One region of the Arthrobacter sp. Y3225209 genome, then DNA from elsewhere that is predicted to be linked to it. Evidence: riboswitches for the same ligand, from Rfam matches in the RefSeq annotation. Region 1 holds a riboswitch; each other region holds the start of a gene.
The links. A riboswitch is a leader RNA that binds a small molecule or an ion and turns the genes downstream of it on or off. The one in region 1 is predicted to bind S-adenosylmethionine.

Region 1 (4,866 bases):
AAAGGTGGATGCGGTCTGTCATGGGAAGAGTTTTCGCCGGGACAGGACCCGTTGGCAAGGGAGGAATTCCGGTACCGTGCGTCCGCGGCAGGGATTGCCTCCGGCGGTGCCGGGCGTTCCACCGTTCCGCTAGGCGAAGAAGGCTGCCTGCAGCGGGCCGGCGATCTCCCGCACGTTGGTGAGGAAACCGTCGTGCCCTATCGGGGCGCGGATCAAATGCACCTGTGTGCCGCGCGGCAGTGCCGCAGCGAGGTCGGCCGATTGCTGCGGAAAGTAGAGGCGGTCTGATTCCACGGCAGCCACAAAGAATTCCGCCGTCGTCCGCGCCAGGGCCTGGCGCAGCGAGCCGCGCCCGCGGGCGACGTCGTGCCCCATCAACGCTTCGGTCAGGACCAGGTAGGTGTTGGCGTCGAAACGGCCGGCCAGCTTGCCGGCCTGGTGGTCGAGGTAGCTTTCGACGGCGTATCGGCCCCGTTCAGCGGGCAAAACGGCGCCGAAGGGGTTCTCGTCCTCCTGCGGGCTGCGCCCGAACCGGTATTCGAGCTCCGGTTCGGACCGGTAGGTAATGTGGGCGATCCGCCGGGCCAGGCCGAGGCCTGCCAGGGGCGGGTTCCCGTTGTAGTAATCGCCGCCGCTGAAGTCCGGGTCCAGCCGGATGGCGGCAATCTGCGCCTGCGCAAAGGCGATCTGTTCGGCGGTGCTGGCCGGGGTTGCCGCGATCACGGCACAGCGCTGCACCCGGTCCGGTTCCGTGGCCGCCCATTCCAGCGCCCGCGCCCCGCCCAGGGAGCCGCCCAGCACGGCATGCCAACGGGCTATGCCAAGGCGGTCCGCCAGCCGTGCCTCGGCCCGCACGGCGTCGCGGATGGTAACCAGCGGGAACCGTGAGCCCCACGGCAGGCCCTGCGGGTCCAGCGAGGACGGGCCGGTGGAACCGTAGCAGCCGCCGATCATATTCGCCGCGACCACGTAGAACCGATTGGTGTCCACGGGCCGGCCCGGCCCCACCAGCTCATCCCACCAGCCGGGCTCATCCGTGTGCCCGCGGGCCACATGGGTGCTTCCGGTGAGGGCGTGGGCCACAAACACGGCGTTGCTCGCGTCCGCGTTCAGCTGGCCCCACGTCTCATACCCGAGGACGACGTCGGGCAGGTATCCGCCGGTTTCCAGTTCAAGTCCGCCGATCGAGGCGAACCGCAGCACCCCGTCCACGGCGGTGGCGGGGTGCTGCGGTGCAGAATGCCGAATAGTCACGGTGCCCCGTTACGCGCCCTTGGCGGCCCGGAAGCCGGCCTCGAGATCCGCGAGGATGTCGTCAATGTGCTCGATGCCCACGGAGAGCCGCACGAGCCCGGGGCTGACTCCGGCGGCGAGCTGCGCCTCGGCTCCCAGCTGGCTGTGCGTGGTGGAGGCCGGATGGATGACCAGCGAGCGCACGTCACCCACGTTGGCCACATGGGAGTGCAGTTCCAAACCATCCACGAACCGCTTGCCTGCTTCCACTCCCCCGGCAATCTCGAAGGACACAATGGCCCCCGTTCCGCGCGGGCCGTACTTGCGTCCGCGTTCGAACCACGGGCTCGACTCCAGGCCCGCGTACGCAACGGACAGGACGTCGTCGTGCGCCTCCAGCCAGTTGGCAACCTCGACGGCGTTGGCCACGTGCCGCTCCACCCGCAGGCTGAGGGTTTCCAGGCCCTGGGCAATAAGGAACGCGTTGAACGGTGAGACCGCCGAGCCGAGATCGCGCAGCAGCTGCACACGTGCCTTGAGGATGAAGGCCAGGTTGGCGCCAAGCGGGCTCCCGACCCCCAGGTCCCGGGCGTAGACCAGCCCGTTGTAGCTCTCATCCGGTGTGTTGAAGCCGGGGAACTTCTCCGGGTCCGCCGCGAAGTCGAAGTTCCCCGAATCCACGATGACGCCGGCGATGGAGGTGCCGTGCCCGCCGAGGTACTTGGTGGCCGAGTGCACCACAATGTCCGCACCCCATTCAATGGGGCGGATGAGGTACGGCGTGGCGAGCGTGTTGTCCACGATCAGCGGCACTCCGGCCTGGTGTGCCACGGCGCTGATGCCTTCAAGGTCCAGTACGTCCTGGCGCGGGTTGGACACCACCTCGCCGAAGAACGCCTTGGTGTTGGGCTGCACCGCGGTGCGCCACTGCTCCAGGTCATCCGGGTCCTGCACAAAGGTGGTCTCGATGCCGAACTTCTTCAGCGTGTGCTTTAACAGGTTGTACGTGCCGCCGTACAGGCTGGGGCTGGCCACAATGTGGTCACCGGCCTGGGCCACGTTCAGCAGGGCGAAGGTTTCCGCGGCCTGTCCCGAGGCCAGCAGCAGTGCGCCGACCCCGCCTTCCAGGGACGCGATCCGGTTCTCTACCGCTTCCTGGGTGGGGTTTCCGATCCGGGTGTAGATGGGTTCAAGATCGGCCAGGGCAAACCGGTTTGCGGCTGCCTCGGCGCTGGGAAAGACGAAGGACGATGTCTGGTAGATGGGCAGGGCGCGGGCGCCGGTGACGGCGTCGGGCTCCTGTCCTACGTGGATCTGACGGGTTTCAAAAGACCAATCTGCACTCATGATGCTCCCTCATGCCAGGGGCCGCACACTACCTTCGCGGGAACATCCGGGTACGCCGGATGTCCGGTGGGGTTTGTGGGACCCGCGCTTGCCGGACGCCCTTTTGGCGTGCGGCCAGGTCTTCACCCGGGGCACCCCACCGCGGTTGGAGGGTTGCCGGCCAGCAAGCCGGGGCTATCTGCTGGCACTCATGACCTGCACCCATAAAAACTGATCCGCTGAGGATGCGCAACCTTCATGACTTTTCGTGAAAAAATAACCGGCCCCGTGTATAGATTTCGTGTCCTGAGGCAACTGGATTTCTTCTTAGGCTTCCCTTAGTCGAGACGGGCATCACAACGTGCCACAATGAGCCGCATGCGCTTGGACCATGTTTCTTATGCCTGTGAATCCGACGGTCTTTTGGCCACCACCGAGAGGATTGCTGCTGCTCTCGGAGCCGACTTCGTAAAGGGTGGCGTCCACCCCCGATTCGGTACCCGCAATATGATCCTGCCCCTGGCCAACAACCAATATGTGGAAGTTGTCGAGGTGCTCAACCACCCTGCCTCGGACAAGGCGCCCTTCGGGCAGGCCGTCCGCCAGCGCTCCGAATGCGGAGGCGGCTGGATGGGGTGGTGCGTCGCAGTTGATGACCTCTCGCCCTTCGAAGAACGCCTGGGCCGCCCGTCAGTGCCGGGCAACCGAAAATTCCCTGATGGCCAGGAACTCACCTGGCGCCAGATCGGCATCAACGGCCTGATCGCGGATCCCCAGGTGCCCTACCTGCTGCGATGGGATGACGGCACCGAGGCACTGCACCCCTCCAATGCCCTTCCCGGGATGCCCGGTTCGGTGAAACTGAATTCGCTGACCATCGCCGGGTCGGCTGCCCGGGTCACTGACTGGCTGGGCCACCCGGTGGAGGCACCGCTGGAGGGCGTTGCCGTCACCTGGATCGCTCCGGCCGGCACGCCCGGCATCATGTCGGTCACCTTCGACACCGCCAACGGCCGGGTGGAGATCTAGCTCCGGGGTTTTGCTGCCGGTTTGGGGTTTTCCTGCCGGTCTGAGAATTCCCTCCGCTGCAAAGTGGCAGGAATTTCCCAAACCGGTAGATTCTCTCTCCGAGCCGCAGGTTTTCCACATTTGAGCCTGGTTCGCTCGCATCTACGCCACCGCCCTTCCACCCTGAAGGCGTGAATCCCGAGCTCATCTTCGCGGCTGACGCCGATTCCTTCGGCTCAGGCCGCCGTTCCCTTGCCCTGCAGTGCCGGGCGGGGCAACTGGTGCGGCTTCGTGCCGGGATCTATATCGACGTCGAGGTATGGCGACAGCTCCGTGCCTGGGAAAAAGAGCGGGTACGTATCCAGGCGGCATCACAACAAGTGCCCGGGCAACGCGTCCTCGTCCAGCAGTCCGCCGCCGTCATTTGGGGGCTACCGGTGATCGATTCACCACCTGAGGTACTACTGCTGGCTTCCCCGTCCTCCCACGGCCGGCGCCGGGGCGGTCTCCACTGGACGGAACGCAAGCTGCTGGAACCGCTCGATGTTGTTGAGGGAATGTCGCTGACCTCCCGTGCACAGACCGCTCTGGACATGGCCGCGTATCTGGCTTTCGAGCACTCGGTTCCGGCTATGGACAGTGTCCTGCGCCCGGACCTGGTGCACGGCCGCCCAGCCACGAACAAAGACGAGCTGGAAAAACTGGCTCGGAATCTGCCCGACATGGCCAAACAGACGAGGGCCCGGCGCGTAATCGACTTTGCCGACCCCCGGTCCGAGTCCCCAGGGGAATCGTATTCACGTGCAGTTCTGCACCGCCATGGTTTTCCGGTTCCGGAGCTTCAGTATGAATTTCTTACTTCAATGGGTCACTTCCGAACAGATTTTTATTGGAAGGACCAGCGGGTGGTCGGAGAATTCGACGGTGCAGTGAAGTACGGTGCCAACGGATCCGTACTCCCTCCGTCGTGGGACACGCTGATGCGGGAAAAACGTCGCGAAGACGCCATCCGTGCAACCGGGGTCGATTTTGTCCGCTGGTCCTGGCGCGATATCCGCATGCCGGCGCAGCACCCGGAGAGCCTGGTCCACCGGCTGATCCAAGCTGGCCTGTCTCCAACCCGCCGCCAGCGCTGAACTCTCTGCCGGTTGGGAATTCCCTGCCGTTTTGGGAATTCCCTCCGCCGCAAACTGGCAGGGATTTCCCAAACCGGTCGATTTATCCCAAACGGACCGGAACCAGCGTTTACCCACCCGCAGCACGGATCAGCCGGGCATTAACCTCCCGCAGCGTCCCGGC
Region 2 (4,866 bases), on a different contig from region 1:
TTCGGCTTTCCCCGCATGCAGCGCCCGGCGAACGGCCGACGTGAAACCGACCGAGCGTCCCACACCCAGGTCAATGCGGCCCGAATAGAGGGCATTGAGGGTTGCGGCCTGTTCCGCCACCACCAGCGGTTGGTGGTTGGGCAGCATCATGCCACCGGATCCGATGCGGATGCTTCGCGTGCGGGCAGCCAGGGCTGCCATCAGGACGGCAGGCGCCGAGCCGGCAATACCGGCCACGGCATGGTGTTCAGCCACCCAGAAGCGGCGGAACCCCAGTTTCTCGGCCGACTCGGCCCGTTCTGCCACCGCCTGCAGTGCTTCGGCCTCGGTGTCTCCCTCCCGGGAGTTGGCCCGGTCAAGGATGGAGACGGGGATATTCAGGGAAGCCATACCGGTGCCAACCCCGGGCCCGGCCGGGGAATTCCGGCACGCTTGTAGGCAAATCAGTGTCCGGACACCAAATCCGGGCGTAACGGGGGGAGGTAAGCACGTAATCTCGCCAAAATCGAGCCGAAAACGGGTGAGCTTTCGCACACCTTCGCAGAGAACCTCCCCGGCCCCGGGCGGATTCCCCGGGATTGGGGGGCGCTCACCCGCTTCGGGAGTGGGACCATTAACGGGTGAGCCATACCCCCAGTAACCCAGGCGTCCAAGAAGCGCGTAAAACCTTCTTCGGCCATCCCCGGATGTTGGCCAATCTCTTCAGTGTCGAGCTGTGGGAACGATTCTCGTTCTACGGCATGCAGGGCATCCTGCTGTACTACATGTACTACTCGGTCACTGACGGCGGCCTCGGCATCGATATTGCTGTTGCAACCTCTCTGGTCGGCGCCTACGGCGGCGGTGTCTACCTCTCCACCATTCTTGCTGCCTGGCTGGCGGACCGCGTCCTCGGGTCCGAGCGCGTGCTCTTCTACTCTGCCGCCGTCGTTATGCTCGGCCACATTGCCCTGGCCGTCCTGCCGGGCACACCCGGGCTGGCAGCGGGCCTGATCATGATTGCCCTCGGTTCCGGCGGCGTCAAAGCCAATGCCACCTCCCTGGTGGGCACCCTGTACGCAGAAAAGGATGAACGGCGTGACGCCGGGTTCTCCATCTTCTACATGGGCATCAACCTGGGCGCCCTGGTGGGCCCCCTCCTGACCGGCCTGGCCCAGGTGGAACTCGGCTTCCACTACGGCTTTGGCCTCGCCGCCATCGGCATGGCCATCGGCCTGGTCCAGTACGGCCTGACCCGCAAGTACCTGCCCGAGACCGCCCACGAAGTGGCCAATCCGCTGCCTCGGCAGCAGTACCTCAAGGTAGGGATCTACGCGGCGGCCGCCGTCGTCGTGATTGTCCTGGCCGTGGTGTTCGGCATCCTGAGCGCCGGCAACCTGGCCGTGGTGATGGCCGTTGTGGCCATCCTGGCCGCGGTTGCCTACTTCGTCATCATCCTGGGCAGCAAAAAGGTCAACAAGCTGGAACGGCGCCGGGTGTACTCCTTTATGCCGCTGTTTATCGCCAGCGCCGCCTTCTGGGCCCTGTTCCAGCAGCAGTTCACCGTGGTGGCGCTGTACGCCGACACGTCCCTGAACCGGACCATCTTCGGCTGGACCATGCCGCCGAGCTGGGTGCAGTCGATCAACCCGATCTTCATCATCATCTTCGCAGCCGTCTTCGCTGCGGTCTGGACCAAGCTGGGCGACCGGCAGCCGTCCTCGCCGCTGAAGTTCGCCCTGGGCCTTGCCGTCATGGGCCTGGCATTCCTCGCCTTCATCCCGTTCTCCGGCGGCGGCGCCAACAGCACCCCGCTGCTGGCACTGGTCGGCATCCTGCTGCTGTTCACCTTCGCGGAACTCTTCATCTCCCCGATCGGCCTGTCCGTGGCCACCAAACTGGCCCCGGAGGTCTTCCGGACCCAGATGGTTGCCCTGTTCTTCCTCTCGGTTTCCCTGGGCACCACCCTCGCGGGCTGGCTGGCACAGTTCTACAACCCCGAGACCGAGGTCAGCTACTTCCTGTTCAGCGGCGGAACCGCCATTGTCCTGGGCATCGCCCTGGCAGCGGCGACCCCGGCCATCAAGAAGCTGATGAGCGGCGTGCGCTAGCAAGCACTGCAGCACCAGCGCCTCCTCATGGACGGCGGCACCGGGACTTCCCGGAGCCGCCGTCCTTTTGCTTTTTGTCATGTGCTTGGTGCCGGCGGCACGGCATGGTTAGGATGGCACCAGCTTCAGGAGACACGGCCGCCAAGCTCCGACTTGGCCGTGCACCAACCCCATGCTTCACGGGTGGTTCGGATGACGAAGCGGCCCGCTCCGCCTTTACAGGCATCCGGTGCGGGCAAGAGCACGAAATCCCAGAGGATTCCCATGCGTAAAAGCACTGACCGTATTCTGACCACCCATGCCGGTTCCCTGCCGCGCACGCCGGAGCTGCTGGCCGCCAATGCCGCCCGGGAAGCGAATCCCGCGGATACCGGGGGCTACGCGGAACTCCTGCAGGCCGCCGTGGCGGATCTGGTGCGCCGCCAGCAGCAGGCAGGCATCGACATCCCCAACGACGGCGAGTACGGGCATGCCATGTCCTCGGCCGTGGATTACGGCGCCTGGTGGTCCTATTCCTTCGCCAGGCTCAGCGGTCTCAGCGTGGCCGAGACGGGCATCTGGGAGATGGAACCCGTCCGCTCCTCGCCGGGCAACGTTGTCCTGACAAGCTTCGGGGACCGCCGCGACCGGCAGCGCTTCGCTGCGGCCTACACCGACCCGTCATCGGGGATCACCACCGGGGCGCAGAAGATCTTCCCGAAGGTCACGGGTCCGGTGAAGTACACCGGGCACGACGCCGTGGCAGGGGACATCGCGAATCTGAAGGCCGGCCTGGCCGCGGCAGGTCTGACGGAAGGATTCCTGGCCTCCCTCTCCCCCGGTTCCTGTTCCCGGATTGCCAACGAGTACTACGCCACGGAGGAGGAGTTCATCTACGCGTGTGCGGATGCCATGCGGGAAGAGTACAAGGCGATTATCGACGCCGGGCTGATTGTCCAGATTGATGATCCGTCCATTGCGGAGAACTGGGACCAGATCAACCCGGAGCCCTCCGTCCAGGACTACCTGCGCTTCACCCAGATCCGGGTGGAGGCGCTGAACTATGCGCTGCGGGGCCTGCCGGAGGACCGGATCCGCTTCCACCTGTGCTGGGGTTCCTGGCACGGACCGCACACCACGGACATTGAGTTCCGGCACCTGGTGGACACGCTGCTGACGATCAATGCCGGGGGTTACAGCTTCGAGGCGGGCAATGTGCGGCACGAACATGAATGGCGGGTCTGGGAAGACACCAAGCTGCCGGCGGGCAAGGTGATCATCCCCGGCGTCGTTTCCCACGCCACCAACGTGGTGGAACACCCGGAGCTGGTGGCGGACCGGATTGAGCGCTTTGCGCGGCTGGTGGGCCGGGAGAACGTTATTGCTTCCACGGACTGCGGCCTGGGCGGGCGGGTTCATCCGCAGATTGCCCAGGCCAAGCTTGAGGCGCTCGGGGAAGGTGCACGGCTGGCCAGCAGCCGTCTCTGGTAACTAAAGTAGCAATTGTAAGGTTGCTGATAGTCGAAGTCAGAGGAGGGCATCATGGCTGATACGAACGCGAAGGATCCCGGACCCGAGCCGACCAATCCAATCGAGAACGCCGCCGACAACCTCATGCAGAACCTGGGCGAAGAGGTGCCGGACGGCAGCGGCAGCCAGGACCGGTCCGATCCGCGCACCGAGGTCCATTCGAACCTGGCCCAGGGCCTGAACGCCGATAACGCGAATTTCACGGCGAAACACAAGGACCGCTAGCACCGGTTCGTCCGACTGCGGTACGCGGGGCAGCGCTCCGCGTACCGCAGTCCGTTGCTTAAAGCCTGTCCAAATGCGCGCCCTAGCTGTCCAGACCGGCGCTGGTCAGGGTCAGCATTCCGGCGGCAGCGGACAGGAGACCCAGCGCGCAGACGGTATTGAACACCGTCCAGCCCTCCTGCCGCCGACCGCGGGCAACCAGGACGGCGGCGGCGGCCCATCCTGCCGCAAAACCCAGGACGGGCAGGACGCCGCCGGCAATCCCGGCGGTGTCCGAGGCCCAGCCCGGCAGGGCAAATGCGTTCCGCTGGGTCCAGCAGAACCAGAACACCGGCATTGCACAGACGTACGCCGCGTTGAGGAAAACTGCGCCCGCGACGGTGCCGCGGCGCACGGCACGGGCGCGGACGCGTCCGGGGGCTGCACTGCCCTGCATGCTCATGCCTGTCCGCCTTCCCCACCGGTCCCGCCGCTGTGTGGATAAGAGCATACGGCGGCGGCGGGCGATACACGCGTAGCAGCCCGTCTGCCGCCCCCGGTGTTTCTTTGGCATGCTTAGGGGTATGTCTAATCGTGCAGGCAACCGTGCCGAACCTTCCGACCTTGTAGACCTCACCGCGCTGTTGGACGCCTATTACGACGTCGCGCCGGACCCATCGAACATCGCCCAGCGGGTGGCGTTTGGTACCTCCGGCCACCGGGGTTCCTCCCTGAACGGTGCTTTTAATGAACGGCACATTGCTGCCATCACGCAGGCGATTGTGGAGTACCGCACCTCGGCAGGCATCACCGGGCCGCTGTTTATGGGCAAGGACACCCATGCCCTCTCCGAGCCGGCACAGAACACCGCCCTGGAAGTCCTCGCCGCCAACGGCGTGAACGTGCTTATTGATGCACGGAACGGCTTCACTCCCACCCCGGCCGTCAGCCACGCCATCCTGAAGTACAACGCTTCGCGGACCGACCAGGCGGACGGCATTGTGGTCACGCCGTCCCACAATCCGCCTGCAGACGGCGGTTTCAAGTACAACCCGCCCACGGG
Region 3 (4,866 bases), on a different contig from region 1:
AGTTTCACCCGGCTGGCCGCAGGATGAATACGCTGCTGCAGCAGTTCAAAGTCCAGCCGTTTGCCGTCCGGTGCCACCATGACAATTTCGCCGTCCACCACGCAGCGCTCCGGGAGGTTGGCCTTAAGGGCTTCCACGAGTTCGGGGAAATAGCGCGTCATGGGCTTTTCGTTCCGGGACCCGATTTCGACGTCGTCCCCGTCCCGGAAAATGATGGAACGGAACCCGTCCCACTTGGGCTCGTAAAGATAGTCCCCCTCAGGGAGGGAACTGACCGCTTTGGCCAGCATGGGCGCAATGGGAGGCATCACCGGAAGTTGCATGAGCCCATTCTTATCCGAGCGGAGCCCGTTCCCCCAGCCCTGCGAGGAAGGCGGTAAGTAAATCCCTGCCCTGCTCCCAGTAGCCGACGCCGCTTTTCTCATTGATGTGGGCCAGCTCCCCCGCGCAGATCACGGGAACCCGCCATGCCGCGGCCATCGCTTCTGCTGCCGGCAACGCACAGTACGGATCACTTTCGCTGGCCACGAGCAGGGCCGGAACGGGCAACTCCTGCAGCCGCGGATTACGGAAGGTTCCGGCCGGTGCCGGGAAGGATGCGGCGGCAGGATCAGGCGGGCTGACGAGGAATACGCCGCGGGCGCCACCGGGATTTCGCAGCAGCCATTCCGCGGCAGCCAGGCAGCCCAGGCTGTGCGCCACGAGCACGGTCTCCCCGTGCTGCTCTCCGGCGGCCCGGTCCAGCGCCGCCATCCAGTCCTCCAGCTCCGGTTCATCCCACGACGACGGCGCGAAACGGCTGACGTTGGGCAGCTCCGCTTCCCAGCGGCTCTGCCACTGGTCGGGTGGTGAGCCGTTGTAACCCGGGACCATGGTGATGTGCACTGTGCCTGTTTCCTTACGGTGGTTTCGCGGCGCCCGGCCGCGGGTCTGGACGGCCGGGAATACCGCAGAGTGCTCCGGCGCTGTGGCTGATATGAAACGAATAGGGTTCCTGTCCTTCGGACACTACCGGAACGCACTGGGGTCCCGGACGCCCAGTGCCCGGGACGCAGTATTGCAGCAGATCGAGCTGGCGGTAGCCGCGGAGGAAATCGGCGTCGACGGCGCGTACATGCGGGTACATCACTTCGCGCCGCAGTTCTCCGCCCCGTTCCCCACGCTTGCCGCCATGGCGTCCCGGACCAGCAAAATCGAACTGGGCACCGGCGTGATCGACATGCGCTACATGAATCCGCTTTCGATGGCGGAAGATGCCGCCGTGGCGGACCTGATCAGCGGCGGACGGCTGCAGTTGGGCATCAGCCGGGGATCCCCCGAGCCTGCCCTGCGGGGCTATGAGTCCTTCGGTTACGTGCCGGGGCCGGACTCCACCGACGCGGACATGGCTCGCCAGCACACCGAGGTGTTCCGTGCCGCCATTGCCGGTGCCGGGGTGGCCCAGTCCGATCCGGCAATGACCGGGACAACCGCCCCCATGGCCATCGATCCTCTTTCTCCCGGTCTGCCTGAGCGCATCTGGTGGGGTTCGGGGACCCGCGCCACGGCCAAGTGGACCGGCGAGCAGGGCATGAACCTGATGAGTTCCACCCTGCTGACCGAAGACACCGGAGTTCCGTTCGACCAGCTGCAGGCCGAGCAGATCGAGGTCTACCGCAAGGCCTGGGCCGACGCCGGCCACCAGGGCACGCCGCGGGTCTCCGTGAGCCGCAGCGTCATCCCTCTGGTGACCGGGGAGGACCGGCATTACTTCGGTCTCCGCGCGCAGGCCGAGGGACGTGACCAGGTGGGCCACCTCGACGGGGGCCTCGCCCGGTTCGGCAAGAGCTACATCGGCGAACCCGACGTGATCGCTGCCGAACTGGCCGCTGACGCTGCCGTGCAGGCCGCAGACACCGTGCTCATCACCGTGCCCAACCAGCTCGGCGTGGACTACAACGCGCACCTGCTCGAAAGCATCGTCAAACTGGTGGCACCGGACGCCGGCTGGCGGTAACGGGGCGGTGTGAGGAACCGCTCCCCGCTCGGTAGGATCAAACGTATGGAGAGCGATCGCCACCCCGCAGATGAGGGGTGGGTGTTTGCCCCTGCACCGCCGGACACGCGTACCTATACGGGCCTTGGGACAATCACCGTCGACGGCGAGACGTTTGCAGTGCGCAGGCGTGACGAGGATGGAACGATTCTCTATGACTGGGTCTCGGGACCCAACAATGGTTATGGATTCAACGCCCTCGGCAGGCGTGAACCGCCCACGCATGAACAGCACGTGGCCGCTATTCGCGATTTCCTCTCGTCCATTGACCCCGCGACGGGGTACTTCCACGACCCGTAGGCTCAAGACTGCCAGCCGAATTGGTGATTGAGGCTAGTGCCTGACAGGCAAGTCAGGGTGCCATCGCCCAGACGCGATGCCGTGTGCCGGACGGGCCGGGTAAGGCGGCTTTAATAACTCTCGCGAGCTCTGCGAGCGGGAGTTTTCGTTGCCGCTGTCCCGGTCCGCCCGGCGCACCGCCGCCCGACGCCGCACGACCACACCAGACCCTGATAACGCGTGTCTGTCGAAATGTCGGTGCCCTCGGTTACAGTAGTTTCTAGCTTCACGAGATGTGGCCTCCGCCCGGTTCGCCGGGCATAAAAGCTCCGACTGGCCCCACACCAACCCCACTGTTCGGCGGGTGGTTCGGATGACGAAGCGGCCTGCTCCAACCGGTGCAGGCAAGGACAACCTGAAAAGGAACCCACTGTGAGCACGTCCAGTGTCAGCAACTCCGCTTCCAACAACTCCGGCTTCAACAACTCTTCCATCAGCAGCAGCTGCTCCGGTTTTGCGCCCGGCCACAACGTCCATTGGATCCACCGCCGCCGGCTCGAGGCGTGGGATCAGTGGTCCGACGTCGAGGTCGCAGCCGACCCGGAGCTTGACCTCATCCACCTCGTCATCGACGGAACGCAGCAGCTGATGTGGTTCCACAACGTGGGCGCCGTGGCCGCCGCCCTGGACGCCGCCGTCGACACACCACAGTGGTGCCAGCGATACTCCACACTGATGGTGCCCGGCGGTTTCGGCTCGGATGCCCGGAGCTCTTTTTTCTACTTGGCCCGGCCGGAGCGGGTGCTGCCCTGCATCGGGTCTCCGGTCCGGGCTCCCGAAACCGAGCGGATTGACGGCCAGGCGTGATTCCCGGCCGGTTAATATGCGGACTGTATCTGTCCGGATACCGATGACGGCCGTGCTGTTCGGGTTCTAGCCTCAATGCCATGACGAATATACAGATCTGCGTTGACTGCACCGATGCCCACCAACAGGCGGATTGGTGGGCCGAGACCCTGGGCTGGACGCTGGAGCCCGTGGACCAGGACTTCATTTCGTCCATGCTGGACCAGGGCTTGGCGAACCCGGAGGACGTTATCGAGCACAACGGTGTCCGGGTCTGGCGGGACGGCGCCGCCATCTGTCCTGCCGACGAGGTGGGCCGGAAGGACCGGTTGCGCGTCCTGTTTCAGCCGGTTCCCGAGCCCAAAACCGTCAAGGACCGCATTCACCTGGATGTCCGGCTTCAGGGTCAGGATAAGGACGCGGCCCGGGCCGCCTTGGAGGAACGCGGCGCGTCCTTCCTGACCGAAGCAAGCCAGGGACCGCACTCCTGGTACGTCATGGCGGATCCCGAGGGCAACGAGTTCTGCATCAGCTGACGGGGTTGCCGGGGACCGGCGGCGCAGGCCGCGGGCCCCCGGCCGCGTCAGTTAACCGTTCCGGTGTCTCCGCGCAACTCTCCGCGCAGCTGGGCAATCCGCAACCGGAGGAAAATGATCACGAGTACCAGGGCCCAGACCACAAGGACGGCCACTGCAACCACCAACAGGAAATACAAAATTACGAACACTGCGCCGATTCCTGAGCCTACTGACACGCCGATCCCCCGATTCTGTGTGCCGGCCCCGGGACGGGTCCGGTCCTGCCACCGATGCTAGGGCATGGCTTCCTGCGGGGCCGCATTTCCCGCGTCGAGATTACTGCTGCAGCAGTTCCGGCGGAATGGCGTAGATCAGCACCACGCTGAGCAGGTTCTTCGCAGCATGCACGCCGTAGGACAGCATGAAGTTGTTTCCTGCCCATACGTACAACCCGACCAGGACGGCACCAGTGGCCAGATAAGGCATCAGGACCGGCAGTGACAGGGATTCCTTACCCACAATGTGGATGGAGGCGAAGAGTAGGACCGACAGGATGCTGCACGCCCAGATGTTCCAGTAGCGGCTGAGTTTGCCGATGAGCAGGTGCCGGAAAATGTACTCCTCCACGAAGGGCGCCAGGATGACGACCAGCGGCACCACCAGCCAGGGAGACATTTCGGTAACCAGCCCCTGCACAGCCTCCTGGTTCACGGCGGTTTCGGCCTGGCCGGCGATGATCACGCCCACCATGGAAGCGATGATCGTGAGGATCACGCCAATCGGGATCAGGGCAGCGGTCAGCACCGGCCGGGTGGCAAGGACCCGGGTCTCGCGGGCAACATACCGCCGGGCGGCAATAAGGGCCAGAATTCCAGCCACCGCATAGAAACCCAGATTGATGACGTAGGCCGCCACCACCGGGTCCGGAATCAGCACCGAGAGCCCGGGAATGTTGATGGGCACAAAACTCAGCAACAGCAGGAACAGGACGTAAAAGCCCGCCGCGACGCCGTCGCTGCGGGTGAACCGGTAGGAAAGCCACGGGATTTGTGCCGCTGCCCGCCCCGACGGGCCGGTCCGGTATTCGTTAGCTGTCATCACCTCAGGATAAGAGGCCGTGCCGCCCCCGTGCAGCCCGTTCTTGGTTCAGCGCGCACGGCGGCCTTCAAAAACGCACCCGCTGCCTAG

Region 2: it holds a riboswitch for S-adenosylmethionine, as region 1 does, so the genes downstream of both, AC5RVB_RS02630 (cobalamin-independent methionine synthase II family protein) here and AC5RVB_RS07315 (bifunctional o-acetylhomoserine/o-acetylserine sulfhydrylase) in region 1, are expected to answer to the same signal.
Region 3: it holds a riboswitch for S-adenosylmethionine, as region 1 does, so the genes downstream of both, AC5RVB_RS14005 (hypothetical protein) here and AC5RVB_RS07315 (bifunctional o-acetylhomoserine/o-acetylserine sulfhydrylase) in region 1, are expected to answer to the same signal.

The regions. Positions count from the first base shown of each region.
Region 1 covers NZ_JBNHFW010000009.1:92,059-96,924, forward strand. The annotation lists gene AC5RVB_RS07305 (SRPBCC family protein) at 1-22, opposite strand, end outside; gene metX (homoserine O-acetyltransferase MetX) at 130-1,254, opposite strand; gene AC5RVB_RS07315 (bifunctional o-acetylhomoserine/o-acetylserine sulfhydrylase) at 1,264-2,580, opposite strand; SAM riboswitch class IV at 2,660-2,776, opposite strand; gene AC5RVB_RS07320 (VOC family protein) at 2,938-3,588, shown strand; gene AC5RVB_RS07325 (hypothetical protein) at 3,759-4,703, shown strand; gene AC5RVB_RS07330 (glycoside hydrolase family 2 protein) at 4,813-4,866, opposite strand, start outside.
Region 2 covers NZ_JBNHFW010000002.1:240,797-245,662, reverse strand. The annotation lists gene AC5RVB_RS02640 (MsnO8 family LLM class oxidoreductase) at 1-390, opposite strand, end outside; gene AC5RVB_RS02635 (peptide MFS transporter) at 687-2,090, shown strand; SAM riboswitch class IV at 2,214-2,338, shown strand; gene AC5RVB_RS02630 (cobalamin-independent methionine synthase II family protein) at 2,355-3,560, shown strand; gene AC5RVB_RS02625 (hypothetical protein) at 3,612-3,824, shown strand; gene AC5RVB_RS02620 (hypothetical protein) at 3,907-4,266, opposite strand; gene pgm (phosphoglucomutase (alpha-D-glucose-1,6-bisphosphate-dependent)) at 4,388-4,866, shown strand, end outside.
Region 3 covers NZ_JBNHFW010000028.1:38,064-42,929, reverse strand. The annotation lists gene AC5RVB_RS14025 (ATP-dependent DNA ligase) at 1-323, opposite strand, end outside; gene AC5RVB_RS14020 (RBBP9/YdeN family alpha/beta hydrolase) at 334-885, opposite strand; gene AC5RVB_RS14015 (LLM class flavin-dependent oxidoreductase) at 977-1,996, shown strand; gene AC5RVB_RS14010 (hypothetical protein) at 2,042-2,335, shown strand; SAM riboswitch class IV at 2,599-2,731, shown strand; gene AC5RVB_RS14005 (hypothetical protein) at 2,747-3,181, shown strand; gene AC5RVB_RS14000 (VOC family protein) at 3,262-3,696, shown strand; gene AC5RVB_RS13995 (hypothetical protein) at 3,744-3,914, opposite strand; gene AC5RVB_RS13990 (CPBP family intramembrane glutamic endopeptidase) at 4,015-4,776, opposite strand; gene AC5RVB_RS13985 (NAD(P)H-hydrate dehydratase) at 4,863-4,866, opposite strand, start outside.